DNA from 3 places in the Streptomyces sp. NPDC004539 genome. Region 1 is predicted to be linked to each of the others. Evidence: riboswitches for the same ligand, from Rfam matches in the RefSeq annotation. Region 1 holds a riboswitch; each other region holds the start of a gene.
What was found. Region 1 has a riboswitch for cobalamin ahead of cobN (cobaltochelatase subunit CobN). Riboswitches for the same ligand answer to the same signal wherever they lie in the genome.
Positions count from the first base shown of each region.

Region 1 (9,538 bases):
GCATGGCCGCCTTCATCCTGGCACTGCACGTCATCGGCTGGTTCACGCTCGTCGCGATCGTCGCGCCCGAGCACTACAGCCTGGGGACGAAGACCTTCGGCATCGGGATCGGCGTCACCGCCTACACCCTCGGCATGCGCCACGCCTTCGACGCCGACCACATCGCCGCGATCGACAACACGACCCGCAAGCTGATGAGCGAGGGCCAGCGCCCGCTGTCGGTCGGCTTCTGGTTCTCCCTCGGCCACTCCAGCATCGTCTTCGCCCTCGCCTTCCTGCTCTCCCTCGGCGTGAAGGAGCTGGCCGGCCCCGTGGAGAACGACGACTCCGCGCTGCACAGCGTCACCGGCTGGATCGGTACGACCGTCTCCGGGACGTTCCTCTACCTCATCGCGATCATCAACCTGGTGATCATGGCCGGCATCTGGAAGGTGTTCCGGCAGATGCGCTCGGGCCACTTCGACGAGGCCGCCCTCGAAGAGCAGCTCAACAACCGCGGCTTCATGAACCGCATCCTCGGCCGCCTGATGAAGTCGATCACCAAGCCCTGGCAGATGTACCCCCTCGGCCTCCTCTTCGGCCTCGGCTTCGACACCGCCACCGAGGTCGCCCTCCTCGTCCTGGCCGGCTCCGGAGCGGCCTCGGGCCTGCCCTGGTACGCGATCCTCTGCCTGCCGGTCCTCTTCGCGGCCGGCATGTCGCTCCTCGACACCATCGACGGCTCGTTCATGAACTTCGCCTACGGCTGGGCGTTCTCCAAGCCGGTCCGCAAGGTCTACTACAACCTCACCATCACCGGCCTCTCCGTCGCCGTCGCCCTCATCATCGGCACGGTCGAACTCCTGGGCCTGATCGCCGACAAGGCGGACCTGCACGGACCGTTCTGGGACTGGGTCTCCGGCCTGGACCTCAACATCATCGGATACGTCATCGTCGGCCTCTTCTTCGCCACCTGGGCGCTCGCCCTGATCGTGTGGAAGGTCGGCCGGATCGAGGAGAAGTGGACGGCGGGGCTGGCCCAGGGACCGGCCCCCGCCACCGTCGAACAGGGCGCCGAGTAGCACGCTCACTTCACGCCCGCGGATACCGGCGAGGGGTCCAGACGACCTCCTCGCCGCCCCCGCGCCGTACGACCCGGGTCTGTGAGGAGCCGACCAGCAGGATCGTGCGCATGTCGACCTCGGCCGGGTCCAGGTCGGCCAGCCGCACGATCCGCACCCGCTCGCCGGAGCCGCCCACGTCCCGGGCGACCACCACCGGGGTGTCCGGGGACCGGTGTTCCAGCAGCAGGTCACGGGCCTTGCCGGCCTGCCAGTCACGGCTGCGCGAACCGGGGTTGTACAGCGCGAGCACCAGATCCGCCGAGGCGGCGGCGCGGAGCCGCCCGGCGATGACGTCCCAGGGCTTGAGCCGGTCGGAGAGGGAGACCGTCGCGTAGTCGTGGCCCAGCGGAGCCCCCGCGCGGGCGGCTGCCGCGTTGGCGGCGGTCACCCCGGGCAGGACCCGCACCGGCACGTCCGCGTACATGTCCTGCGCGGCGGCCTCCAGGACGGCGGTCGCCATCGCGAAGACCCCGGGGTCGCCACCGGAGACGACGGCGACCTTGCGCCCCTTGCGGGCGAGCTGGAGCGCGAACTCGGCGCGCTCGGCCTCGACCCGGTTGTCCGAGCCGTGCCGCCGCTGGCCGGGACGGACCGGCACCCGGTCCAGGTAGGTCGTGTAGCCGACCAGGTCGTCCGCGCTCGCCAGCGCACCCCGCGACTCGGGGGTCAGCCACAGCGGCCCGGCGGGACCGGTGCCGACCACGACGACCTCGCCCGACTCCCGCACGGGCGCCGGGGCGTCGACCCGGCTCGGCAGGACGGCGACGGAGAAGTACGGCACCGACCCGGCGTCCACGTCGGCGAGCGGGGCGAGCCGCTCCCCGTCCATGGTGGCCCGCTCGACGTACCGCGCCTCGGCGAGGCGGCCCGAACTCTCCAGCGCGGTGCGGACCTTGGTGAAGGTCCGGCCCAGTTTCATCACCACGGCCGTGTCCGTGGCGGCGAGCCGTGCGGTCAGCTCCTCCTCGGGGAGGGTGCCCGGCAGGATCGTCAGGATCTCCTCGCCCTCCGCGAGCGGGGTGCCGAGGCGGGCGGCTGCGGCGGACACCGAGGTGACGCCGGGGATCACCTCGGTGTCGTAGCGGTCGGCGAGCCGCTTGTGCATGTGCATGTACGAGCCGTAGAAGAGCGGGTCCCCCTCGGCGAGGACGGCGACCGTGCGCCCGGCGTCGAGGTGCGCGGCGAGCCGGGCGGACGCCTCGGTGTAGAACTCCTCCATGGCGCCCCGGTAGCCGCCGGGGTGGTCGGTGGTCTCCGTCGTGACGGGGTAGACCAGCGGTTCTTCGACGTGGTCGGCGCGGAGGTGCTTCGCCGCGATCGAGCGCGCGATGGACCGGCCGTGCCGGGCGCTGTGATAGGCGATCACATCCGCTTCGGCGATGACCTCGACGGCCCGTACGGTCATCAGGGACGGGTCGCCGGGGCCGAGTCCGACGCCGTACAGCTTGCCGGTCACTCCTCCTCGCTCGCGATCGCGTTGAGCGCGGCGGCGGCGATGGCGCTGCCCCCGCGCCGGCCGCGCACCACCAGGTGCTCCAGACCGGACGGGTGCCCGGCGAGCGCGTCCTTGGACTCGGCGGCGCCCACGAAACCGACCGGGACGCCGATGACGGCGGCGGGGCGGGGCGCGCCCTCCTCGATCATCTCCAGCAGCCGGAACAGCGCGGTGGGCGCGTTGCCGACGGCGACGACCGCGCCCTCCAGCCGGTCCCGCCACAGTTCGAGGGCGGCGGCGCTGCGGGTCGTGCCCAGCTTCGCGGCGAGCGCGGGGACGGCCGGGTCGGAGAGCGTGCACAGCACGTCGTTGGCGGCGGGGAGGCGCTTGCGGGTCACGCCGCTGGCCACCATCTGGACGTCGGTGAAGATCGGCGCCCCGGCCCGCAGGGCCTCGCGGGCGCGCGCCACCACGCCCGGCGTGTACGCGAGGTCCCGGACGAGGTCGGTCATCCCGCAGGCGTGGATCATCCGGACCGCGACCTGGGAGACGTCGGCGGGCAGCCCCGCGAGGTCGGCCTCCGCGCGGATGGTGGCGAACGACTGACGGTAGATCGCCGCGCCGTCCTTCTCGTACTCGAACACCGTGCTCCTACGGGTCATGCGTGACGGGCCGCCGCCACATCGGCGGCGAGGGTGGACAGGGAGGACGGCGCACCGGAGATCCGGTAGCCGCCGCCGGGGACGGCGAGGACGTCGACGTGGTCGCCGCGCGGGCGTCCGCAGCGGCGCTCGCAGCCGGACCAGTGGACGGGGAGTCCGCCGCCGCCCGTGAGGCAGGCCGCCGCGTCGGTACGGACGTCCGCGTGCGCCTTCGCGCAGCCGGGCCGCCCGACGCAGGAGCCGACCCCGAGCCAGGGGGAGTCCGGTCCGGTGACCAGGCCCATGGCGTCGAGACCGGCGAGCCGGCCGGCGGGAACGGCCGGGAGGACCATTCCGCGCCACGGTGTCAGCCGCAGTTCGTCGGAGGAGGCGTCGGTGAGCGCGTCCCACCGGGCGGCGGTCAGGCGGCCCAGCGGGGCCAGGACGGACAGGCTCGTCGTCCCGTCGGGCGCGGTGACCGTACCGGGGGCCGGCTCGGCGGACCGGGGCCACACGGGACGCGCCGGCTCACCCAGGTACGAGACCAACTCCTTGCCGCCGCAGGGGAGTTCGGACACCCGCCAGACCCGTCCGCCGCTCACCTCCACGAACGCCTCGGCCGCCCGCACCGCGGCCCGCGCGGCGTCCCCGGCCGGCACGCGCACGGCATCCGGCGACGCCCCGACCCGCACCCACGCGCCCCCGTCCGGCGCGGCCAGCACACTCACGTCGGCGCCGAGCGCCGCCACGTCCCCGCGCCCGTCGTCCAGCGCGAACAGGAACCTCCCGGACAGCCTCGCCGCCGGCCCGCTCGCGCACAGCAGCGCGTCCAGCTCCCGCAGCCACGGCCGGACATCGAGGAGACTACGGCCGTCGAGACCGGACAGGGGGGAGGCGACGACGTTGCGGACGCGTTCGTGCCGCCAGGACGGCAGCAGCCCGGCCACCTCCAGCCGCTCCGCCAGTTCGGCCCCGCCGTCCGGCGTGAGGCCGCGCAGCTGAACGTTTCCGCGCGAGGTCAGATGCAGTTCCCCGTCGCCGAGTTCACGGGCGGCGAGGCCGAGCGCACGCGCCTGTCCGGTGCGCAGCACCCCACCGGGAATCCGGACGCGGGCGAGCGCGCCGTCGTCCGCCGCGTGCAGGCGCAGCGCGCCGGGGCAGGCGTCGTCGCGGCCCCGCGAGAGGGCTGTGGCCTGGGACGACGGACGGGCAGGAGGCGTGGGCACGGCCGTGAGCATACCTACGATCACACCGGATGTATGCCCTGCCCTCTTTCAGTGACCCTTACTATGCTCCTCGGCGGATCATGAGGGTCCGTCACCGACCAGGGGAGGAAGCCGGTGCGACTCCGGCACGGTCCCGCCACTGTGAGCCCGGCCGCCGGGCGAGTCAGGAACTCCCGCCGTCCAGTTCTCGCCCGGGGCGTGGACACCCCGAGGAAGGCCGACGCCGCATGATCCTGCTCCTGTCGACGTCCGACACCGACCTGCTCAGCGCCCGCGCCGCGAACGGCCCGGTCCCCTACCGGTACGCCAACCCCGCCCGCCTCCCCCTGGACGACCTGCCCGCGCTCCTCGACGGCGCCGACCTCGTCGTCGTCCGCCTCCTCGGCGGGCTGCGGGCCTGGCAGGACGGGCTCGACCTGCTGCTCGCCGACGGGCGGCCGGTCGTCGTCCTCACCGGTGAACAGGCGCCCGACGCCCAGCTGATGGCGGCCTCCACGGTTCCCGTCGGGATCGCCGCCGAGGCGCACGCCTACCTCGCGCACGGCGGCCCGGCCAACCTGGAGCAGCTCGCCCGGTTCCTGTCGGACACGGTCCTGCTGACCGGCCACGGCTTCGACTCGCCCGCGCCCGCGCCGAGTTGGGGCGCGCTGGAGCGCGCGCCCCGCGACGCCGAGGGCCCGACGGTCGCCGTGCTCTACTACCGCGCCCACCACATGAGCGGCAACACCGGCTTCGTGCACGCCCTGTGCGACGCGGTCGAGGCGGCGGGCGGCCGGGCGCTGCCGCTGTACGTGGCCTCGCTGCGGGCCCCCGAACCCGAGCTGATCGCCACGCTCGGCGCCGCCGACGCCATCGTCACCACGGTCCTCGCGGCCGGCGGCACCCGCCCCGCCGAGGCGTCGGCCGGCGGTGACGACGAGTCCTGGGACGCGGGCGCGCTCACCTCCCTCGACGTACCGATCCTCCAGGCCCTGTGCCTGACCGGCTCGCGCGCCGCGTGGGAGGAGAGCGACGAGGGCGTCTCCCCGCTGGACGCGGCCAGTCAGATCGCCGTCCCCGAGTTCGACGGCCGCCTGATCACCGTGCCGTTCTCCTTCAAGGAGATCGACGCCGACGGCCTCCCCGCGTACGTCGCCGACCCCGAGCGCGCGGCCCGCGTCGCCGGGATCGCCGTACGCCACGCGCTGCTGAGGCACATCCCGGCCGCCGGGAAGCGGGTCGCGCTGGTGCTGTCCGCCTACCCGACGAAGCACTCCCGGATCGGCAACGCGGTCGGCCTGGACACCCCCGCCAGCGCGATCGCGCTGCTGCACCGGCTGCGCGAGGCGGGGTACGTCTTCGACGACGTCCCCGGGATGGCCTCCGGTGACGGGGACGAGCTGATCCGGGCGCTCATCGAGGCGGGCGGGCACGACCAGGACTGGCTGACCGAGGAGCAGCTCGCCCGCAACCCGGTGCGGATTCCGGCGGCCGACTACCGGCGCTGGTTCGCCTCGCTGCCCGGGGAGCTGCGGGAGGCGGTCGAGGAGAAGTGGGGGCCGGCGCCGGGCGAGATGTTCGTCGACCGCAGCGCGAACCCGGACGGGGACATCGTCCTCGCGGCGCTGCGCTTCGGGAACCTGCTGATCCTCATCCAGCCCCCGCGCGGCTTCGGCGAGAACCCCATCGCGATCTACCACGACCCCGATCTCCCGCCCTCCCACCACTACCTGGCGGCCTACCGCTGGATCGCGGCCCGCGCCGAGGACGGCGGGTTCGGCGCCGACGCGATGATCCACCTCGGCAAGCACGGCAACCTGGAGTGGCTCCCCGGCAAGAACGCGGGCCTGTCCGCCGCCTGCGGCCCCGACGCGGCCCTCGGCGACCTCCCGCTGGTCTACCCCTTCCTCGTCAACGACCCCGGCGAGGGCACCCAGGCCAAACGCCGCGTCCACGCCACCCTCGTCGACCACCTCGTCCCGCCGATGGCCCGCGCCGACTCCTACGGCGACATCGCCCGCCTGGAGCAACTCCTCGACGAACACGCCCAGATCGCCGCCATGGACCCGGCGAAACTCCCGGCGATCCGCGCCCAGATCTGGACCCTGATCCAGGCCGCGAGGCTCGATCACGACCTCGGCCTGGAGGACCGTCCCGAGGACGACGGCTTCGACGACTTCCTCCTGCACGTCGACGGCTGGCTCTGCGAGATCAAGGACGCCCAGATCCGCGACGGACTGCACGTCCTCGGCAACCCGCCGGCCGGCGCCGACCGCGTCAACCTCGTCCTCGCGATCCTGCGCGCCCGCCAGATCTGGGGCGGCACCACCGCCCTGCCCGGCCTGCGCGAGGCGCTCGGCCTCGACGAGTCGGCGGCGACCCGCACCACGGCCGACGCGGCGGAGGAACAGGCCCGCGCGCTCGTGCAGGCGATGGAGGACGCGGACTGGGACCCGGCCGCAGTCCCCACGGCGCACGGCGAACAGGTCGCCGCCGTCCTGGAGTTCGCGGCCCGCGAAGTCGTCCCGCGTCTGGCGGCGACCACGGCGGAGCTGGAGCACACGGTCCACGCGCTGGCCGGCGGCTTCGTCCCGGCCGGCCCCTCCGGCTCCCCGCTGCGCGGCCTGGTCAACGTCCTGCCGACCGGCCGCAACTTCTACTCCGTCGACCCCAAGGCGGTCCCGTCCCGGCTGGCCTGGGAGACCGGCCAGGCCCTCGCGGAGTCACTCGCGGAGCGGTACCGCGCCGACAACGGCGAGTGGCCCACGTCCGTCGGCCTCTCCCTGTGGGGGACCAGCGCCATGCGCACGGCGGGAGACGACGTGGCCGAGGCCCTCGCCCTGCTCGGCGTCCGCCCGCTCTGGGACGACGCCTCACGCCGGGTCACGGGCCTGGAGCCCATCCCCTGCGACGAGCTGGGCCGCCCCCGCATCGACGTCACCCTGCGCATCTCCGGCTTCTTCCGGGACGCGTTCCCGCACACCATCGCCCTCCTGGACGACGCCGTACGCCTGGTGGCCGGGCTCGACGAACCCGCCTCGGTGAACAACGTCCGCGCCCACGTCCAGGCCGACCTGACGGCGCACGGCGACGAACGCCGGGCCACCACCCGCATCTTCGGCTCCCGCCCGGGGACGTACGGCGCCGGTCTCCTCCAGCTCATCGACTCCCGCGACTGGCGCACCGACGCTGACCTCGCGGAGGTCTACACGGTGTGGGGCGGCTACGCGTACGGCCGTGAGCTGGACGGGCGTCCCGCGCGCGAGGAGATGGAGACGGCGTACCGGCGCATCGAGGTCGCCGCGAAGAACACCGACACCCGCGAGCACGACATCGCCGACTCCGACGACTACTTCCAGTACCACGGAGGCATGGTCGCCACCGTCCGCGCCCTGCGCGGCACCGCCCCCGCCGCGTACATCGGCGACTCCACCCGCCCCGAGACCGTCCGCACCCGCACCCTCGTCGAGGAGACCTCCCGCGTCTTCCGCGCCCGCGTCGTCAACCCCCGCTGGATCGAGGCGATGCGCCGCCACGGCTACAAGGGGGCCTTCGAACTCGCCGCGACCGTGGACTACTTGTTCGGCTACGACGCGACGACGGGGGTGCTCGCCGACTGGATGTACGACAAGCTCACCGAGACGTACGTCCTGGACCCGGCCAACCGGGAGTTCCTCCAGCAGGCCAACCCCTGGGCGCTGCACGGGATCGCGGAACGGCTGCTGGAGGCGGAGTCGCGGGGGATGTGGGAGAAGCCGGACCCGGCGGTGCTGGACGCGCTGCGGCGGGTGTACCTGGAGACGGAGGGGGATCTGGAGGGCGGGGAGTGAGGGCGGGCCGGGCGGGAGCTATTGCCTATGAGTTGCAATAACAACTAGCCTGCAACAAGTGTGAGGCGGTGCTCTGCTTGACAGCGTCCCGTCCGGCGCCGCCTCACCCCTCCCCGCGTGTCCGCCGGCCGGCGCAGCCCGCGCAGTGCCCGTAGACGAACAGCGACCCCGACGCGTCCGGCCCGATCCCCGTCACCTCCTCGATCCTGGCCGCGACATCCGCGAGGCGCTCCGGCTCCAGCGTCGCGACGGCCCCGCAGGCGCGGCACACGGCGTGATGGTGGGGCCGCTCGGTCAGGCCGTACCGCGCCGGACCGGGGCCCGGCATCGTGTGCGTCAGTCCGGCGTCGGTCAGCGCCTCCAGCGTCCGGTACACGGTGGCCGGGTGGACGGCCTTCCCGCTCTCCGCCAGCCGCGCGCACGCCTCGCCGATCGAGAGATGCCCGCCGGCCGCGCGGAGCGTCTCCAGAATCCGCAGGCGCCCCGGCGTGCACCTGAACCCGTGCCGCCGCAACAGGGCGTGAGCCTCCGTCGGGTTGCCGGTCTGCGGTGATCGGCGTGTTTCCGGCACGGTGACGCCACCTCGTTCCACGGCTGCGCGACACGACCGCGGACCTAGGACCAATGCCCGAGCCGCGTTCCGCCGCTTCTGCTGTTAGCGTGCAACTGCACACTCTTTGCAATTATGTCGGAGGACGTTGGACATGGCGGTTTACACGCTCCCGGAGCTTCCCTACGACTACGCCGCGCTCGAACCGGTCATCAACCCGCAGATCGTCGAACTGCACCACGACAAGCACCACGCGGCGTACGTCAAAGGCGCGAACGACACGCTGGAGCAGCTCGCCGAAGCGCGCGACAAGGAACAGTGGGGGTCGATCAACGGCCTGGAGAAGAACCTCGCGTTCCACCTCTCCGGCCACATCCTGCACTCCATCTACTGGCACAACATGACCGGTGACGGCGGCGGCGAGCCCCTCGCGGCCGACGGCGTCGGCGACCTCGCGGACGCGATCGCCGAGTCCTTCGGCTCCTTCGCGAACTTCAAGGCGCAGCTCACCAAGGCCGCCGCCACCACGCAGGGCTCCGGCTGGGGCGTCCTCGCCTACGAGCCGCTCAGCGGCCACCTCATCGTCGAGCAGGTCTACGACCACCAGGGCAACGTCGGCCAGGGCTCCGTGCCGGTCCTCGTCTTCGACGCCTGGGAGCACGCCTTCTACCTCCAGTACAAGAACCAGAAGGTCGACTTCATCGACGCGATGTGGGCCGTCGTCAACTGGCAGGACGTCGCGAAGCGGTACGCCGCCGCGAAGTCCCGCGCGGA
Region 1 is NZ_JBEXLS010000014.1:92,366-101,903, forward strand. It holds gene ABZX85_RS27395 (HoxN/HupN/NixA family nickel/cobalt transporter) at 1-1,061, shown strand, start outside; gene ABZX85_RS27400 (precorrin-2 C(20)-methyltransferase) at 1,072-2,559, opposite strand; gene ABZX85_RS27405 (precorrin-8X methylmutase) at 2,556-3,200, opposite strand; gene ABZX85_RS27410 (cobalamin biosynthesis protein CobG) at 3,197-4,417, opposite strand; cobalamin riboswitch at 4,462-4,599, shown strand; gene cobN (cobaltochelatase subunit CobN) at 4,633-8,214, shown strand; gene ABZX85_RS27420 (Fur family transcriptional regulator) at 8,318-8,785, opposite strand; gene ABZX85_RS27425 (superoxide dismutase) at 8,919-9,538, shown strand, end outside.

Region 2 (9,538 bases), on a different contig from region 1:
GCGCCAAGCGCTTCCCGGCCCTGCGCCGCTCCCTCGTCAAGTACGCGTCCCTGTACACCGCCCTCGCCGAGGTGTACGACGTCCGGCTCGCGGAGGCCGAGGAGACGATCGAGACGTCGCTGGCGACGCCGCGGGAGGCGGGCCTGCTGGGGACGGACGTGGGGCTGCCGATGCTCATGCTGTCCCGGCACTCCCTCGACCTCCGGGGGGAGCCCGTGGAGTGGGTGCGGTCGGTGTGGCGGGGGGACCGGTACAAGTTCGTGGCGCGGCTGAAGCGGCCCGTGGAGTAACCATGGAGTGACACAGGATCAGGACGATCTGCGAACAAGGCTTCCCCTGTGCTTATCCGTCACTTAGATTGCCTGCGCATTGCATTGGTGATCACTGGTGATCTCAGCGAGGGGACGGAGCCGCCGATGTCAGACACCCCACCGAAGGCCGGGGAACCGGTGGTGACGCCCTTGCGCGTCGTCATCGCCCTGTGCCTGTTCGCGCCCTTCGTGGCGCTGCTGTGGGTCGGTTCGTATGCCGATGTGAACCCGCGGTTCATCGGCATCCCGTTCTTCTACTGGTACCAGATGCTGTGGGTGCTGGTCTCCACGGTGCTGACGATGACCGCGTACCAGCTCTGGCAGCGTGACCAGCGCGCCCGCAAGGGGGGTGCGGCGAAGTGAACGACGGTGTGAACGGCGTCGCGCTCGGCGTCTTCATCTTCTTCTTCCTGGCCGTCACGGTCATGGGGTTCCTCGCGGCGCGCTGGCGCAAGGCGGAGAACGAGCACTCCCTGGACGAATGGGGGCTCGGCGGGCGGTCGTTCGGGACCTGGGTGACCTGGTTCCTGCTCGGCGGGGACCTCTACACGGCGTACACGTTCGTCGCGGTGCCGGCGGCGGTGTACGCGGCCGGCGCGGCCGGGTTCTTCGCGGTGCCGTACACGATCCTCGTCTACCCCCTCATCTTCACGTTCCTGCCCCGCCTGTGGTCCGTCTCGCACAAGCACGGGTACGTCACCACGTCCGACTTCGTGCGCGGGCGGTTCGGGTCCAAGGGGCTGTCCCTCGCGGTCGCCCTCACCGGCATCCTCGCGACGATGCCGTACATCGCGCTCCAGCTCGTCGGCATCCAGGCGGTCCTCGACGTCATGGGCGTCGGGGGCGGCGAGGACACGAACTGGTTCATCAAGGACCTGCCCCTGCTGATCGCCTTCGGCGTGCTGGCCGCGTACACGTACTCCTCGGGGCTGCGGGCACCGGCGCTGATCGCGTTCGTCAAGGACACGCTGATCTACATCGTCATCACGGTCGCGATCATCTACATCCCGATCAAGCTGGGCGGGTTCGACGAGATCTTCGCGAAGGCCGGGGAGAAGTACGAGGCCGCCGGGGCCGGGGGGCTCGTGCCGGCGCAGGGCGCGCAGTGGACGTACGCGACGCTCGCGCTCGGTTCGGCGCTGGCGCTGTTCATGTACCCCCACTCGATCACGGCGACTCTCTCCTCCCGGAGCCGCGACGTCATCCGGCGCAACACGACGATCCTGCCGCTGTATTCCCTGATGCTGGGGCTGCTGGCGCTGCTCGGGTTCATGGCCATCGCCGCCGGGGTGAAGGTCAAGAACGGGCAGCTGGCGATCCCTCAGCTGTTCGAGAACATGTTCCCGGACTGGTTCGCGGGGGTCGCGTTCGCGGCGATCGGGATCGGGGCGCTGGTGCCGGCCGCGATCATGTCCATCGCGGCGGCCAACCTCTTCACGCGGAACATCTACAAAGACTTCATCAAGCCCGACGCGACGCCGGCGCAGGAGACCAAGGTCTCGAAACTGGTCTCGCTGCTCGTGAAGGTGGGCGCGCTGGTCTTCGTCCTGACGATGGACAAGACCGTCGCCATCAACTTCCAGCTCCTCGGCGGGATCTGGATTCTCCAGACCTTCCCGGCCCTCGTCGGCGGTCTCTTCACCCGCTGGTTCCACCGCTGGGCCCTGCTGGGCGGCTGGGCGGTCGGCATGCTCTACGGCACGATCGCCGCGTACGGCGTCGCCTCGCCGACCCAGAAGCACTTCGGCGGCAGCTCGAAGGAGATCCCCGGCATCGGTGAGATCGGCTACATCGGCCTCACCGCCTTCGTCCTGAACGTCGCGGTCACGGTGGTCCTGACGTTCGTCCTGCGGGCGGCCAAGGCCCCCGACGGCATCGACGAGACCCGCCCCGAGGACTACACAGCGGACGCGGGCGACCCGGGCGTCCAGACGGAGCTACCTCCGGCGACGTCGGGAGCGGCCCACTAGGCAGGTGCGGCACCGTCGTGGTTGCTCGCGCCCGCGCGGCGGTAGCCGCAGATCGATACAGCCCCGCGCCCCTGGAAGATGCGCTCCGCGCGCTTCCAGGGGCGCGGTCCTGTGTCGCACGACCCGCAGCGAACCACCGTCGGCCACCACCCCCAGGGGCGCGGGGAACTGCGCGACCAGCCACAGCGGGCCCGCAGTCGGCAGCCCGCAGCACGCCCCACCCCCTCCCCCGCATCACAATTCTCACCCGACAGTTGACACTCCGAAGCCGACACGACACAACATCTGGGGGTGCCACCACAACCCGGCACTAGATGTATGCTCATGCTCGCTGTCGCCGCAGGGGAATCCGGTGTGAATCCGGAACTGTCCCGCAACGGTGTACTTGTGCGCATACGCACACGAGAGTCAGTCCGAGGACCTGCCGACAGCACACGCGCCCAGCCGTACCCAGGACGGCTCGGCGTGCCCTGACGTCCGGGCCTCGCGGAGTGGGCCGGGGTGCAAACGCGCCGTGCGTTCGCGCTGCCCTGCCCTCCCCCAGGCCCCCTGCCGAGCGAGGGAGAGCCTCACGTGACGATCGCGCCAGTCGAACCGGTTTCAGAGGTCCAGGCGGTCGAGACCGAGAACGACGGTCCCGGAACCGCGCTGCTGCGGACCCTGACGGAGCTGACCGCCGACCTCCCCGACGCCGACCCCGGCCGGGTCGCCGCCGCCGCCCTGCGGGGCCGCTCCGCGCGGGCGGACGAGGCCGAGTTGCGCGAGCTCGCGACCGAGGCCGCCGCCGGCCTGATCTCCGAGGACCCGGCGTACTCCCGCCTCGCCGCCCGCCTCCTGACGATCAGCATCCGCGCCGAGGCCGCCTCCCAGGGTGTGACGACCTTCACGGAGTCGGTCTCCGTGGGTCACCGCGAGGGCCTCATCGCCGACCGCACCGCGGAGTTCGCCGCCCTGCACGCCACGTACCTCGACGGCCTGATCGACCCCGCCGCCGACGACCGCTTCGGCTACTTCGGCCTGCGCACCCTGCACAGCCGTTACCTCCTGCGGCACCCGATCACCCGCAAGGTGATCGAGACCCCCCAGCACTTCCTGCTCCGGGTCGCGTCGGGCCTGGCCGAGGACAGCACCGTCCGCGCCCTGGACGAAGTCACCGCGCTGTACGGCCTGATGAGCCGGCTCGACTACCTCCCCTCCTCCCCCACCCTCTTCAACTCCGGCACCCGCCACCCGCAGATGTCGTCCTGCTACCTCCTCGACTCCCCCGTCGACGAGCTGGACTCCATCTACGACCGCTACCACCAGGTCGCCCGGCTGTCGAAGCACGCCGGCGGCATCGGTCTGTCGTACTCCCGCATCCGCTCCCGGGGTTCGCTGATCCGGGGCACGAACGGGCACTCCAACGGCATCGTGCCGTTCCTGAAGACGCTGGACGCGAGTGTGGCGGCCGTCAACCAGGGCGGTCGGCGCAAGGGCGCGGCGGCGGTCTACCTGGAGACCTGGCACTCCGACATCGAGGAGTTCCTGGAGCTGCGGGACAACACCGGTGAGGACGCCCGCCGGACGCACAACCTGAACCTCGCGCACTGGATTCCGGACGAGTTCATGCGCCGGGTCAACGCGGACCAGGAGTGGTCGCTGTTCTCCCCGTCGGACGTGCCGGAGCTGGTCGACCTGTGGGGCGACGAGTTCGACGCGGCGTACCGCGCGGCGGAGGCGAAAGGTCTCGCCAGGAAGACGATCCCGGCGCGTGACCTGTACGGCCGCATGATGCGGACGCTCGCGCAGACCGGCAACGGCTGGATGACGTTCAAGGACGCCGCGAACCGTACGGCGAACCAGACCGCCGAGCCGGGGCACGTCGTGCACTCCTCCAACCTCTGCACGGAGATCCTGGAGGTCACGGACGACGGCGAGACGGCCGTCTGCAACCTGGGTTCGGTGAACCTGGGCGCGTTCGTGACCGGTGGCGACATCGACTGGGAGCGGCTGGACGAGACCGTCCGCACCGCCGTGACCTTCCTCGACCGCGTCGTCGACATCAACTTCTACCCGACCGAGCAGGCGGGCCGCTCCAACACGAAGTGGCGTCCGGTGGGCCTGGGCGCGATGGGTCTCCAGGACGTCTTCTTCAAGCTGCGCGTCCCGTTCGACTCCGCCGAGGCGAAGGCCCTGTCGACGCGGATCGCCGAGCGGATCATGCTGGCCGCGTACGAGGCGTCCGCGGACCTCGCCGAGCGGTCCGGTCCGCTGCCCGCGTGGGAGAAGACCCGTACGGCGCGTGGTGTGCTGCACCCCGACCACTTCGGCGTCGAGTTCACGTGGCCGGAGCGGTGGGCGGCGCTGCGGGAGCGGATCGCGTCGACCGGGCTGCGCAACTCGCTGCTGCTGGCGATCGCGCCGACCGCGACGATCGCGTCCATCGCGGGCGTCTACGAGTGCATCGAGCCGCAGGTGTCCAACCTGTTCAAGCGCGAGACGCTCTCCGGTGAGTTCCTCCAGGTCAACTCGTACCTGGTGCAGGATCTGAAGGACCTCGGCGTGTGGGACGCCCGGACCCGTGAGGCGCTGCGCGAGGCCAACGGCTCGGTGCAGGACTTCGTGTGGATTCCGGACGAGGTGCGGGCGCTGTACCGCACGGCGTGGGAGATCCCGCAGCGCGGTCTGATCGACATGGCCGCCGCGCGGACGCCGTACCTGGACCAGGCGCAGTCCCTGAACCTGTTCCTGGAGACGCCGACGATCGGCAAGCTCTCCTCGATGTACGCGTACGCCTGGAAGTCCGGGCTGAAGACGACGTACTACCTGCGCTCGCGCCCGGCGACGCGCATCGCCCGCGCCGCCCAGGCGCAGGCCCCCATCCCGGTGCAGCAGGCCACGGACCCCGACGCGGTCGCCTGCTCCCTCGAAAACCCCGAGTCCTGCGAGGCATGCCAGTAATGACCACCGAAGCCCAGAAGAACCTGCTCGACCCCGGCTTCGAGCTGACGCTTCGTCCGATGCGCTACCCGGACTTCTACGAGCGCTACCGGGACGCGATCAAGAACACGTGGACGGTCGAGGAGGTCGACCTCCACTCGGACGTCGCGGACCTCGCGAAGCTGTCGCCGATGGAGCAGCACCTCATCGGCCGGCTGGTGGCGTTCTTCGCGACGGGTGACTCGATCGTCGCGAACAACCTCGTGCTGACGCTGTACAAGCACATCAACTCCCCGGAGGCGCGGCTGTACCTGTCGCGTCAGCTCTTCGAGGAGGCCGTGCACGTCCAATTCTATCTGACGCTGCTCGACACCTACCTGCCCGACCCGGAGGACCGCAACGCGGCGTTCGCGGCGGTCGAGAACATCCCCTCGATCCGCGAGAAGGCCGAGTTCTGCTTCAAGTGGATCAACGAGGTCGAGAAGCTGGACAGCCTCCAGACGCAGGCCGACCGGCGCCGCTTCCTCCTCAACCTGATCTGCTTCGCCGCGTGCATCGAGGGCCTGTTCTTCTACGGTGCCTTCGCGTACGTCTACTGGTTCCGCAGCCGGGGTCTCCTGCACGGCCTGGCGACCGGCACCAACTGGGTGTTCCGGGACGAGACGATGCACATGTCGTTCGCGTTCGAGGTCGTCGACACGGTCCGCAAGGAGGAGCCGGAGCTCTTCGACGAGGCCCTCCAGCAGCAGGTCACCGACATGCTGAAGGAGGCCGTCGAGGCGGAGCTCCAGTTCGCCCGCGACCTCTGCGGCGACGGCCTGCCCGGCATGAACACCGAGTCGATGCGCCAGTACCTGGAGTGCGTCGCCGACCAGCGCCTGGCCCGCCTCGGCTTCGCCCCGGTCTACGGCTCCGAGAACCCCTTCTCCTTCATGGAGCTCCAGGGCGTCCAGGAACTGACCAACTTCTTCGAGCGCCGCCCGTCCGCGTACCAGGTCGCCGTGGAGGGCACGGTCGACCTGGACGAGGACTTCTGAGCTACTTCAGGGTCACGGCGACCCCGGCCGACGCGGCGGAAGCGACCGCGTCCGTGCCGGGGTAGTACCACCGCCAGCTCCCCGAGGCCGTCACCGCGACCTCGGTGCTGATCTTCCCGGCGCCGCCCGTCTTCACGGTCCTCACCGTGCTGTACCGGGCGGCGCCGTTCTTCCTGAACTGGAGCATCGCCGTCTGCTTCGCGTACCCCTGGTACTTCCGGCTCTCCCAGTTGGCCTGCGTGAGCTGCCCGGTGACGGCGATCCGGGTGCCCTTGCCGGCCTTGGCGGGTGCGGCGACGGTGAGCTTGGCCGCCCGCCGGACCTTGTAGGCGGCGGCACCGTAGTAGACCCGGTGGTCACCGTCCTGGGCCTCCACGCTCAGGTTGACCGTCCACTCCCCGGCGACCCGGTTGCTGTCGATGTCGTCGCTGTCCCGGATCCAGTAGGCGTCGGCGGTCATCGTCCCGGTGCACACGGACGTCGTCCTCGACTTCTTGACGCAGGTCGTCCCGCTCCACTCGACGAACCCGTAGAGGTTGGACCGGTTGAACGTGCTCAGCCGCCTGAGCCCTTTGATCCCGGAGTCGTCCTTGACGGTGACGGCGATCGGGTAGGAGATCCGGCCCGCCGTCCCGACCGTGACGCTCCTGCCGCCGTTGACGACGGTCGACACCAGGGTGACGTTCCCCCTGCCCTCTCCGGGAACCGGCGCCGCGTGTGCCCCGGTCGCCGTCACCAGCGTCAGGGCCGCGGCACCACCGGCCGCGGCCCAGATTCTTCCGCTTCTTCCTCGCACGAACCCCCCTTTGTCACAGGTTCCGTGAGGATATCCGCCCCCTGCCTGGCCACCGGCCGCAGCCTCAGGTCCCGGGGGCGCAGGGTGATGCCGATGCGGTGGCGGGGGTCCGAGTCCTTTGTCTGCTCGAAGGTGAACGCCGAGGCGATGGAGGCGGTGAGGAGGGTCATCTCGGCCATGGAGAAGTGGTCGCTGGGGCACTTGCGGTTGCCGACGCTGAAGGGGCTCATGGCGTGTTTGGGGACCTCCTCGGAGGCGCCGGGGAGCCAGCGGTCGGGGGTGAAGCGTTCGGCGTCCCGGTAGGAGCGGGGGTCGCGCTGGACCGCGTAGGGGCTGTAGACGATGTCGGCGCCGGCGGGAATGCGGTATCCGCCCAGGGTTGTGTCGGTGACCGCGCGCCGGGTCAATATCCATACGGCCGGATAGAGCCGCAATGTCTCCACGACGACATTCCCGGTGTACGCCAGACTGCGGACGTCGTCGAATCCCACGGGCCGGTCGCCCGCCACGTTTTTCACCTCGTCCCGGATCTTGTCGGCGTGTTCGGGGTACTCGGTGAGCACCAGCAGCAACGACATGATCATGGAGCCGACGGTTTCGCTGCCCGGGGTGAGTATCGCGATGACCTGGTCGTGGATCTCCTGTTCTCCGATGGGTTCGCCATTCTCGTCCGTCGCCTCCAGCAAAGCCGTCAGCAAATCGTCCGGCTTTTGACGGGATGCCCGGCGGTCGGCGACGATCTCGTCGACCAGGAGGTGCAAATCGGCCAGCGCCCGGTTGAATTCCCGGTTGGCCGGAAGCGGCACGCGATAAAGCGGCCCGAGCGGCACGACCATGCGCTGGTACATACCGCGGAAGAGGCTCGCGAGGTCCGCGCAGATCCGGTCGGCCCGCTCGTCCATGTAACTCCCGCGCATGAGACAGCGCGCGGCGATCCGGGTGGCGACCCGGAACGACTCGGCGGTGACGTCGAGGACGTCCGCCCCGCGCCACCGCTCGACCACCGCCCGCGCCTCCTCCTCCATGATCGGCCCGTACCCGGGTATCGCGTCGAGCCTGAACGCGGGCTGTATCGTGCGGCGTTGGCGCCGGTGCAGGGGCCCGTTGGCGGTGGCGACCCCCTCCTTGCCGAGGAGGCTCTCCAGCGACTCCCACAGCGGCCCGGCGATGATGTAGTCGGGGCTGAGGGCGACCTCGCCGACGAGTTCGGGCGCGGTGACGGCGTACACCGTCTTGGGGCCGAGGCCGAGCCGGACGACGTCTCCGTGGTCACGCAGTCCGGCGAAGAACGCCAGCGGCGAGCGGGCCAGTTTCCAGCCGTGCCCGAGGAGCGGGAGGCCGCCGCCGGCGAGGGGCGGCTCCGCCGGTGCGGGGCGTACCGATTCGAGGGTCATCTATTTCTCTCCCGCCGGATCGTCGTCGACATAAGGGGGTGTGGACCGGTCGTCCCAGCTGTCGACCGTGTACCGGCCGGACTCGTGGTGGAACCAGTACGCGGAACTGAACCAGTTCCGCATGTTCTCCAGACAGGCCAGTACGGCGTCGCGGATTTCCTTGTCGCCGATTCCGGCCGCGAACGTCCGCGTCTCCCGTTCGGCGTCGAGGAAATCGGCGATGCATTCGAGGACTCGTCGCCTGAGTTCCTCCACCGACTCTTCCAGGGTGAGCCCCTCATGGACGACGAGGCTGATTCCGAGATTGTGCACCTCGTCGCCCGCTATTTCCTTGGGCAGGGAACAGAGGTCGTTGTACCAGGCGGCGAATTCCTGGCTGAGGAGAGCGGCCCGCCGGAATGCGGGGTGTTTCCGCACCCGGTCCGGGAGTTCGTGCCCCGCGGCCGGTTCCAGAAGATCCGTCCATATCCAGTGGGCGAAGGTGAGGCGCCGGAGGGCGAGGTATTCCTCGACCGGGGGGACGCGCGCCTCGACGCGGTTGCGGAACTCACGGTCGTACGCGTCGATCACTTCGTGGAAGTGCCGGGCGAAGCGGGCGTTCCAGGTGGCGGGCAGGAAGCCGTGGAGCCGCAGGACGCTGTCCGCGAGGGCCGCGACCAGCGGGTCCTGGTGGTGCAGATGGGCCTTCGGGGCGTCGAGGGCCTGGTGGAGCCGGGACTTGAGGCGCCGCCAAGCGGCGGTGCGGCCGTGCACGATGTCGCGGTCGTGGCGGTCGTCCCAGACGAAGAACCAGGCGCTGTAGTCGGCGACGGCCTGGAGGACCGCGTCGGGGGCGCCGAGGTAGTAGCCCGCCATCAAGTCCGTGTAGCACAAGCCGTCGGCATATTCCGCGACCTTGTCGGGGGGCATGAGCCGCTTATCCAGCAGCCACTGCCGGGTGTTCTGCTGTAGTCGCGGCCAATACGGGTGCAGCCGACGGGGAAACTCGGTCTCGACGACCGGCAGACTCAGCGACGGCGGAACCGCGGCACCCCGTGTGCCACCGCTCCTGCTGTATGTGGTGGTGCTCGGTGGGAAAGCTGGCACGAACAACCCCTCTCGGCCGCCTGTC
Region 2 is NZ_JBEXLS010000001.1:586,279-595,816, forward strand. It holds gene ABZX85_RS02540 (GntR family transcriptional regulator) at 1-290, shown strand, start outside; gene ABZX85_RS02545 (DUF3311 domain-containing protein) at 417-674, shown strand; gene mctP (monocarboxylate uptake permease MctP) at 671-2,281, shown strand; cobalamin riboswitch at 2,593-2,725, shown strand; gene ABZX85_RS02555 (ribonucleoside-diphosphate reductase subunit alpha) at 2,855-5,221, shown strand; gene ABZX85_RS02560 (ribonucleotide-diphosphate reductase subunit beta) at 5,221-6,237, shown strand; gene ABZX85_RS02565 (hypothetical protein) at 6,239-6,910, opposite strand; gene ABZX85_RS02570 (cytochrome P450) at 6,979-8,427, opposite strand; gene ABZX85_RS02575 (multidrug MFS transporter) at 8,428-9,336, opposite strand.
Region 2: another riboswitch for cobalamin. It lies ahead of ABZX85_RS02555 (ribonucleoside-diphosphate reductase subunit alpha); the one in region 1 lies ahead of cobN (cobaltochelatase subunit CobN).

Region 3 (9,538 bases), on a different contig from region 1:
AGATGAACTTCCTGCCGGACGTGTACGTGCCGTGCGAGGTGTGCGGCGGCGCGCAGTACAACAGGGAGACCCTGGAGGTGAGTTACAAGGGCAAGTCCATCGCGGACGTCCTCGCGATGACCGTCGCGCAGAGCCGGGACTTCTTCGAGGGCCACCAGATCATCTCCCGCCACCTGCGCACCCTCGACGAAGTCGGCCTGGGATACGTCGCGTTGGGCCAGCCCGCCACCACCCTCTCCGGCGGCGAGGCGCAGCGCGTCAAACTCGCCGCCGAACTCCAGCGCCGTACGCGTGGCCGCAGTCTCTACGTCCTCGACGAACCCACCACCGGACTCCATGTCGCCGACGTGGAACGGCTGCTGACGGCCCTTCAGGGACTCGTGGACGGCGGCGACACGGTCGTCGTCATCGAACACAACCTGGACGTCGTCAAGGCGGCCGACTGGCTGATCGACATGGGCCCGGACGGCGGACACCGCGGCGGACAGGTCGTCGCCGAAGGCACCCCGGAACAGGTCGCCGCCCACCCCGCCTCCCACACCGGCCGGTTCCTGCACTCCCTCCTGGAGACGCCGTGACCCTCCTCGACCTGGAGCAACCCGTCGTGGCGGCCGAGGAGGACGCCGACGCCCCCGAGCCCCGGCTCACCACCGCCGGCGCCTCCGACGACCCCGTCAAGGACTACCTCCGCCTCATCGCCCGCGTCCGCCTCCTCACCGCCGAACAGGAGGTGGACCTCGCCAAACGCGTCGAGGCGGGCCTGTACGCCGAGCAGCTCCTCACCGAGGAGAACCCCTACGACACAGCCGAGTTGAGGCTCCTCGCGGCGGACGGGCAGCGGGCCAAGGCCCACCTCGTCGAGGCCAACCTCCGCCTCGTCGTCTCCGTCGCCAAGCGGTACACCGGACGCGGACTCGCCTTCCTCGACCTGATCCAGGAGGGCAACACCGGCCTCATCCGGGCCGTCGAGAAGTTCGACTACACCAAAGGGTTCAAGTTCTCCACGTACGCCACCTGGTGGATCAAACAGGCCGTCAGCAGGGCCCTCGCCGACCAGGGGCGCACGATCCGCGTCCCCGTCCACGCGGTCGAGATCATCAACCGTGTCGCCCGCGTCCGCCGGGAGATCCTCCACGACACCGGAGTCGAACCCACCCCCGAGCAACTCGCCGCGAAGGCCGACGTGTCGGTGGAACGCCTCGCCGAACTCGACGGCTACACCAGGGAACCCGTCTCCCTCGACACCGCCCTCGCGGACGACTCCGGCACCGAGTTCGGCGACCTCATCGTCGACACGGACATCCCCTCCCCGGTCGAACAGGTCACCTTCGGCCTCCTCCAGGAGGCCCTGCGCACGATGCTCGACGCGATGACCGCCCGCGAGGCCGGCATCATCTCGCTGCGCTACGGACTGTTCGGCGGCCGGCCCCGCACCCTGGAGGAGATCGGGCACGTCTACGGCGTCACCCGCGAACGCATCCGCCAGATCGAGGCCAAGACGATGTCCAAACTCCGCCACCCCTCCCGCTCCCAGGCGCTGCGGGACTACCTCGACTGACGGCCTCGCCCGCATACGGGACGGCGGCCCCCTGCGGAGCCGGCAGCCTCTTGCAAACACCGCGAAACGGTTTGTTAGGCTCCGTTCGCCTCCCGCGGGGGAAGTCCGGTGCGAATCCGGCGCTGACCCGCAACGGTGTGCGCGGAATCCTTTCCGCGCGAGCCCGATCGCCCACGGCCGGCACGCGACCCGTACGACCGCTCGCCGTGGACTGCGAGAGGGACCCGCAAGGTGCCTTCCCGCGCGACGCCCTCCCCTCGGCGGCCTCACCCGAAGGACCGCCGTGCGCCGAACGCCCCTCGCGCTGCTGACCGTCGCCCTCGCCCTCCTCCTGCTGCTCTCCCTGCTCGCGGGAGTCGCGCTCGGCTCCTCCGACATCGGCGTCGGCGACTCCCTGCGCCTCCTGTGGGCCGGCCTCACCGGCGGAACCGTTTCCGCACAGGACGCCGCCGACTACACCATCGTCTGGGAGATACGCCTGCCCCGCGTCGTCCTCGGCGCGGTCGCCGGCGCCGGCCTCGCCTCCGTCGGCGTTGCCGTCCAGGCCATGGTCCGCAACGCCCTCGCCGACCCCTTCGTCCTCGGCATCTCCTCCGGCGCGGCCGTCGGCGCCAACGCCGTCATCCTCATGGGCGCCTTCGCCGCACTCGGCGTCTGGGCCCTGTCCGCCGCCGCGTTCGGCTCGGCCCTCGCCGCGATGGTCCTCGTCTACGCGGTCGCCCGCACCCCGCGCGGCCTCACCCCGCTGCGCCTGATCCTCACCGGGACGGCGCTGGCGTACGGGTTCGAGGCGCTCACCACCGTCATGGTGTTCAGCGCCACCCGCGGCGAGGCGGCCCGCTCGGCGATGATGTGGCTGCTCGGCAGCCTCGGCGGGGCGACCTGGGCGCAGGTGCCGATCGCCGCCGTCACCGTCGCCGCCGGGTGGACGTGGCTGCGCCGCCGGGCCGGGGCGCTCGACGCGATCGCGATGGGCGACGAGACGGCGGCCTCCCTCGGGGTGCGGCCCGGCCGGCTGCGGCGGGAGCTGTTCGTCGTGACGGCCGCCGTCACCGGGACCCTCGTCGCGGTCAGCGGCGCGATCGGCTTCGTCGGCCTGATGGTCCCGCACCTCGTACGGATGGCCGTCGGCGCGAGCCACCGCCGGGTGCTGGCGCTCGCCCCGCTCGCCGGAGCCGTCCTCCTGGTCTGGGCGGACATCCTGTCCCGGCTGCTCGTCGCCCCCGCCGAACTCCCGGTCGGCGTGATCACGGCCGTGGTGGGGGTGCCCGCGTTCCTGCTGCTGATGCGGCGCGGCGGCCACGCCTTCGGCGGAAAGTGGTGACCGGCATGCGCCTCGACCTCGACGGCGTGACCGTCTCCGCGGCCGGCACCCGCCTCGTCCACGACATCCGCCTCACCGTCGAACCCGGCACGGTCGTCGGCCTCGTCGGCCCCAACGGCAGCGGCAAATCGACCCTGTTGAGATGCGTCTACCAGGCGCTGCGCCCCGACACGGGCACGGTCCGCCTCGACGGCGAGGACCTGCGGACGACGTCCCCGCGCGCCGCCGCCCGGGTGCTGGCCGCGCTCCCGCAGGAGTCCGGCGCCGAGTTCGACTTCACGGTCGCCGAGGTCGTCGCGATGGGCCGCCTCCCGCACGAGCGGCGCGGCGTCGGCGAGGACCGGAAGATCTGCGCGGAGGCCATGGCGGCGACCGGCGTCGGCCACCTCGCCGACCGGGGCTTCCTCGCCCTGTCCGGCGGCGAACGCCAACGCGTCCTGATCGCACGGGCGCTGGCCCAGCAGCCGCGCGTCCTGGTCCTCGACGAACCCACCAACCACCTCGACATCAGCCACCAGTTGGACGTCCTGACCCTCGTCCGGGACGCCGGGCTCACCGTCCTCGCCGCCCTGCACGACCTCAACCTGGCCGCCGCGTACTGCGATCGGCTGTACGTCCTCGCGGACGGCCGGCTCGTCACCTCCGGGACCCCCGAGGACGTGCTGCAACCGGCTCTGCTCGCCGAGGTGTTCGGCGTCCGCGCCCATCCCGTGCGCCACCCCGTCACCGGTGCCGTGCAACTCCTCTTCGACCGCCTGTAAGGAACCCCCCATGCGCTCCTTCCGTCAACTCGCCGCCGTAGCCCTGTGCCTGGCCGTCACCGGCTGCGGCGCCTCCGTGGAGAAGACCTCCACTGCGGCGGCCTCGGCCAAGCCGGTCACCATCACGAACTGCGGGAAGAAGGTCACCTTCGACCACGTCCCCGAACGGGTCGTCACCAACGATGTCGGCATCACGGAGCTGATGTTCGCGCTCGGCCTGGAGGACCGGATGGCCGGGTTCGCGATGCCCGACGACAAGGGCGATCTGACCGATGTGCCGTGGAAGGACGGCTACCAGAAGGTCAAGTGGCTCTCCAAGGACCAGCTCACCAAGGAGAACGTCCTCGACGCCCGCGCCGATCTGGTCTTCGCCGGCTGGAACTACGGCTTCCGCGAGGACAGCGGCTTCACCCCCGACGCCCTCGCCAAGCTCGGCGTCCCCTCCTACATCCTCACCGAGTCCTGCCGCAACGGCCGTACCGAGACCTCGCGGGGCATCATGCCGCCCCTGGAGGCGCTCTACACCGACCTCACCACCCTTGGGCAGCTCTTCGGCGTCGAGCAGCGCGCGGCGGCCCTGATCGCCTCCTTCAAGAAGGAGATAGCCGCCGTCCAGGCCCCCGCGAAGCGGCCCAAGGTGTTCCTCTACGACAGCGGCCAGGACTCCCCGTTCACCTCCGGGAAGTACGCCGCGCCCGACCAGATCATCAGCGCGGCCGGCGGTGAGAACGTCACCCACGACGTCGACGACTCCTGGACGACCGTCGGCTGGGAGACCGTCGTCGCCCGGAACCCGGACGTCATCGTCATCTGCGACTACGGGGACGTCAGCGCCGAGCAGAAGCGGAAGTTCCTGCTGTCGTACGCGCCGCTCAGGAACGTCGCCGCCGTCAGGAACAAGCGGATCTTCGTCCTCGACTACGTCGACCTCGTCGAGAGCCCCCGCAACCCGTCGGCGATCGCACGGCTCAACGCGTATCTGAAGACGGTCGCCTAGGGTTCGCGCGTCTCGGACTCCAGCGAGGCGCGGGTCGCCGGGCCGTACACGCCGGAGTCGTCCGAGAGGATGAGGCGGGTGAACTGGTAGGTGCGGACGGCGCTCTGGACGCTCTCGTCGTAGACGCCGGTCGCCTCGCCGTCGTAGCGGCCGATCTGCTTGAGGCGGAGCTGGAGTTCCCGCACCTGCGGGCCCGTGTCGCCGAGGCGCAGGACGCGCGGGGTCTCGTCGCCGTCGCCCTGGGTGGGGGTGGGGTCCGGGGCGGTGGTGGGGGAGGCGGCCGAGCCCGATGTCGGGGTCGACGTGGGGGCGGTCGACGGGGAGCCGGTCGGGGAGGCCGTGGCGCTCTGCGTGGACGACGCCGAGGACGACGGGCTCGTGGACGTGGAGGGGCTGGGGGAGCCGGGTGTCTCCGTCGCGCTGGCGGAGACCTGGTCCGGGACGCTCTCGCGCAGGTCGTCCTGGAGATGGTCGGCGCGGGACGGCGTCTGGTACATCGAGACGCCGACGAGGACGCCCGCCGCGATCGCGAAGGTGGCGGCGGAGACGGTGACCAGGGCGATCCGGCTGCGCTTGGCGGGGGGCTTGTCGTCGGCGTCGGAACCGGCCTGAGGGAGCAGCACGGTGTCGGGCTCGGGGTCGGGCTCAGGGAAGTCGCCCGGGCCGGAACCCTCGCCGGGCGCGGGGAGGAAGCTGTACCCCGAGTCCTGGGCAGCCTCCGGGGCGGACTCCCTGGTTCCGTCGTCGTCGCCGGACACCGCCCTGCCGTTGTGTTCAGTCACGCCTGGTCCCTCTCCATGAGATCTCCGATCCTATGCGGAAGTCCCACTTTCAATCTTCACGGGTCTCCACAAGTGGAGGGCCCGGCACGGGAGTTGGGACCGGCGGCGCCTGTCCGGCCTACCGGCTCCAGGCCCCGGAGGCCGCCGCCCGCGCCGCGTACTCCGTGAACGAGACCGGCTCCCGTCCCAGCAGCCGCGCCACCGTGTCGCCCGGCGCGGCCGTGTGCCCGTCGCGCATCACCGCGAACAGGGCGTCGAGTTCATGGACCGCCTCCTTCGCGAACCCTTCCTCCAGCAACTCGGCACGGTACTCCTCCGGCGTCAACTCCTCGTAAGCAATGGGCCGTTCGGCCGCGCGGGCGATCTCCGCGACCGCGTCCGCGAAGGTCAGCGCCCGCCCTCCCGTCAGCTCGTACACCTCCCCTTGGAGCCCCCGCGACGTCAGCAGGACCGCCGCGACGTCCGCGATGTCCCGTACGTCCACGAAGGGTTCGGGGACGTCACCGGCCGGCAGGGCGAGCCGCCCGGCGCGCAACGGGGCCCGCCAGAGGTCCTCGTCGAAGTTCTGGTGGAAGTTGTTGGGCCGCAGGACCGTCCACTCGACGCCGGACTCCCGAACGGCCTTCTCCCCGGCGGTCATTCCCCGGAAGGTGTCCGCCGGAGCCCGGTCCACGCCCCGCCCGGACAGCGCCGTGAACCGGCGGACCCCGGCGTCGACCGCCTGCCGGACGAAGGGCTCGGCGAGCGCGGGGTCCTCGGGCGCCAGCAGATGGACGGCGCCGATGCCGTCCAACGCCCGCGCCCACGTGTCCTGTTCGGCCCAGTCGAAGCGCGCCGCGCCGGTCCGCGACACCACCCGCACCCGCCGCCCGGCCGCCCGCAGCGCCGGGACGAGCCGCCGGCCCACCTTTCCCGTCGCGCCCAGTACCAGAATCGTGTCCGTGGAGTTCGTCATGCCCCTCAGTCAACTGGGGCGTCAAACCGGGGGACATGGCCGATCGTCCGCGGGAACTGCCTGATCGTCCAGGCCCTAGGGTGTCCCCATGGAGCCGTTCGACGATCTGTTGCAGGGCGTGCGCGCGGACGGGGCCGGACTCCGCCGCACCGACCTCCCACCGCCGTGGTCGCTCCCCCTGGGCGGCGGCAACTCCCTCACACTGTGCGTGGTGTTGGGCGGCACGGCCCGCCTCGACCGGGGCGAGGAGGTGCGGGCCGGCGACACCGTCGTCGTCCGGGGCCCCGACACCGTGCGCCTGCGCTCCGACACGGACCGCGCGACCCTGCTCACCGGCGTGTACGACGCCCGGGGCGCCGTCGGGAGACGGCTCGTCGGGGTGCTGCCGGGGGTGATGGTGGTCCCCGGCGACGACGACTGCGCGCCGCTCCTGGACTTCCTCGCCGGACCGGCCGACGGCGGCGCACCCGTCGTCCAGGACCGGCTGCTGGACTGGCTGCTGGTGTGCGCGCTGCGCGGCTGGTTCGACCGGCCCGGGAACGTGCCGCCGGGGTGGTTCGGGGCGCTCGGGGACGAGGTCGTCGGGCCGGTGCTGCGGGTGATGCACGCGTCCCCGGAGCGCGCGTGGACGCTCGTCGGGCTGGCCGCCGAGGCGGGCGTGTCCCGCACGACCCTCGCGGACCGCTTCGTCCGCCTCGTCGGCACCCCGCCGCTGACCTACCTCACCGTCTGGCGGATGAACCTCGCGGCGGACCTGCTCACCGGGACCCGGGAGACGGTCGGCGCGGTCGCCCGGAAGGCCGGGTACGCGGACGCGTTCGGGTTCAGCGCCGCGTTCAAGCGGGTGTACGGGGTCAGCCCGAGCGTCTACCGCAGGTCCCGGGCGCCCGAGACGACGGCCGGCAGCGGGACCGGCTGATAATCTCACCGCGGCCGTGAACCGTCGCGGCCGTCGACCGAGGAGGTGGGACCCATCACCGCAGGACCAGGCAGGGCACTCACCCCCGACGACACCGGCCGGCGCGTCTGACCCGAGGTCGACCACCGGGAGTGCCCTGGGAAACCGGCACCCCGAAAGGCCAGCACCTCATGACGTACGACGCCTTCCCCGCCCCCGACGGCACCCCGCTCGCCCTCCACGCCACCGGCGACGGCACCCCCCTCGTCTGCCTTCCCGGCGGCCCCACCGACTCCGCCTACCTGGGCGACCTCGGCGGCCTCACCGCCCGCCACCGGCTGATCCGCCTCGACCTCCGGGGCACCGGCCGCTCCGCCGCCCCGGCCGACCCCGCCTCCCTCCGCTGCGACCGCATGGCCGACGACGTCGAGGCGCTCCGCGTCCACCTGGGCCTCGAAAGGATGAATCTCCTGGCCCACTGCGCGGGCGCGAACCTCGCCGCCCTGTACGCGGAACGCCACCCGGGACGCGTGCACCGCCTGGTGCTCGTCACCCCCAGCACCCGCGCCGTCGGACTGCCGGTCCCCGGCGGACTCCGGCTGGCCACGGCCCGGCTGCGGCACACCGAACCCTGGTTCCCGGAGGCGTACGCGGCCCTGGAGGCGATCGTCTCGGGACACGGGGACGACTGGGAGGCCGTCACCCCCTTCTCGTACGGCCGCTGGGACGCGGCGGCGCGGGCACATCACGCCGCCGAATCACTTGATCCGGTGATTCTCGGGGCGTACGGGGCTGACGGCGCGTACGACCCGGCACGCACGCGTGCGGCACTCGCCGGGTTCGGGGCGCCGGTGCTGGTGGTCGCGGGGGAGGTGGACGTGGTGGCCCCGCCGAGGGTGGTGAAGGAGTTCGCCGGGCTGTTCCCGGGGGCGGAGTTCGTGGTGCGGGAGGGCGGCGGGCACTTTCCGTGGATGGACCGGGCCGAGGAGTTCGCGCAGGTCGTGGACGGGTTCCTGCGGGAGTAGGGGGCGTTGTCAGTGGCGTCTGCGAAGGTGGGGGCAGTGGCGATCGACGAGGGAAGGAAGGGCGCTGGGATGGGCGGGGGAATCTGGGAGGGGATGCGGTGGGAGGAGTGGCGGGACCGCGAGAGCGTCCGCGCGCGGCTCGACGCGGGGGCGGACCCCGAGAGCTGGTCCAGCGGCGGACGGCCCCTCCACCAGGCGGCGTTCGCGGGCTCCCCCGAGGTCGTCGCCGAGATCGCCGCGCGCGTCGCCGACGTGGACGCCCTCCAGGAGGGGGTGACGGCCCTGTGGGAGGCGCTGGTGTACGGCCGGGTCGACAACGTCCGCGCGCTCGTCGCCGCCGGTGCCGATCCCTGGCTGCCCCAGCTCGGCGGCTGGTCCCCGGGGCGCCTCGCCCTCGCGGGACCGACACCGGAACTCTTCGAACTTCCCCCGGGACAGCCCGGCTTGACCGAGCCGGAGCGCCGCGCGGCCGACGAGGGGGCCCGGCTGCTGTCCGCCCTCGGGGAGTTCTACCACGACGGCATGAGTGTCGCCTGCGTCGCCGGGATCGACGCCGACGAGGCCGTACGGCGCCTGGAGGCGGGAGAGGTCGACCCCGAGACGCTCGACGAACTCCTCGCGGACCCCTACGACTTCGACATGGACGAGAGCCTGCTGATCGTGGGGGTGACGACCGTGCCCGGCGGGTGCGTCGTGTCCCAGGCGTGGGGGTACGGGGCGTCGATGCCGGGCGTGCTGAAACTGCTGACCGGGGGGACGCGCGGGTACGGGGTGTACGCCAATCCGAAGAGCGGCAACCAGGGCCGGATCTTCCGGGACGGCGTGGCCGAAGGATGGGATCTGCACCCCGGGGGCGGGCCGTACCAGGGTGACGGCCCCGAAGAGGTCCTGGCGAGCTACCTCTACCACGTCGAGCCGATGGCGTACGCCTGCTCCTGGGCCGGACTGCGGCCCGAGGACGCGCGGGCGTTCACGGGGACGCCGGACAGGTGGGTGGCGCTGCCGGACGGGGACTACTGGGACTGGAAGGAGTAGAGGCAGCCGGAGCGCACGGGCGCCGTGCGCACAACCGTGCGACCCGTGGGCGCCGTTGGCGGGGCGCGGGGGAGAACGGATGGTGGAAGCCGTCACTCCGGACAGGCGCTTCGGGAGGGGGCCCGCCGGGCATGGTCACTGGGGCGGTCCGCCCGGTCGAAGGCGCCTGGGCTCGGACATCAGCACATTTCGTACGTCACCGG
Region 3 is NZ_JBEXLS010000033.1:87,058-96,595, forward strand. It holds gene uvrA (excinuclease ABC subunit UvrA) at 1-578, shown strand, start outside; gene ABZX85_RS43535 (RNA polymerase sigma factor) at 575-1,558, shown strand; cobalamin riboswitch at 1,623-1,752, shown strand; gene ABZX85_RS43540 (iron ABC transporter permease) at 1,842-2,882, shown strand; gene ABZX85_RS43545 (heme ABC transporter ATP-binding protein) at 2,888-3,643, shown strand; gene ABZX85_RS43550 (ABC transporter substrate-binding protein) at 3,654-4,640, shown strand; gene ABZX85_RS43555 (peptidoglycan-binding domain-containing protein) at 4,637-5,422, opposite strand; gene ABZX85_RS43560 (NAD(P)H-binding protein) at 5,541-6,377, opposite strand; gene ABZX85_RS43565 (AraC family transcriptional regulator) at 6,466-7,296, shown strand; gene ABZX85_RS43570 (alpha/beta hydrolase) at 7,467-8,300, shown strand; gene ABZX85_RS43575 (ankyrin repeat domain-containing protein) at 8,370-9,335, shown strand.
Region 3: another riboswitch for cobalamin. It lies ahead of ABZX85_RS43540 (iron ABC transporter permease); the one in region 1 lies ahead of cobN (cobaltochelatase subunit CobN).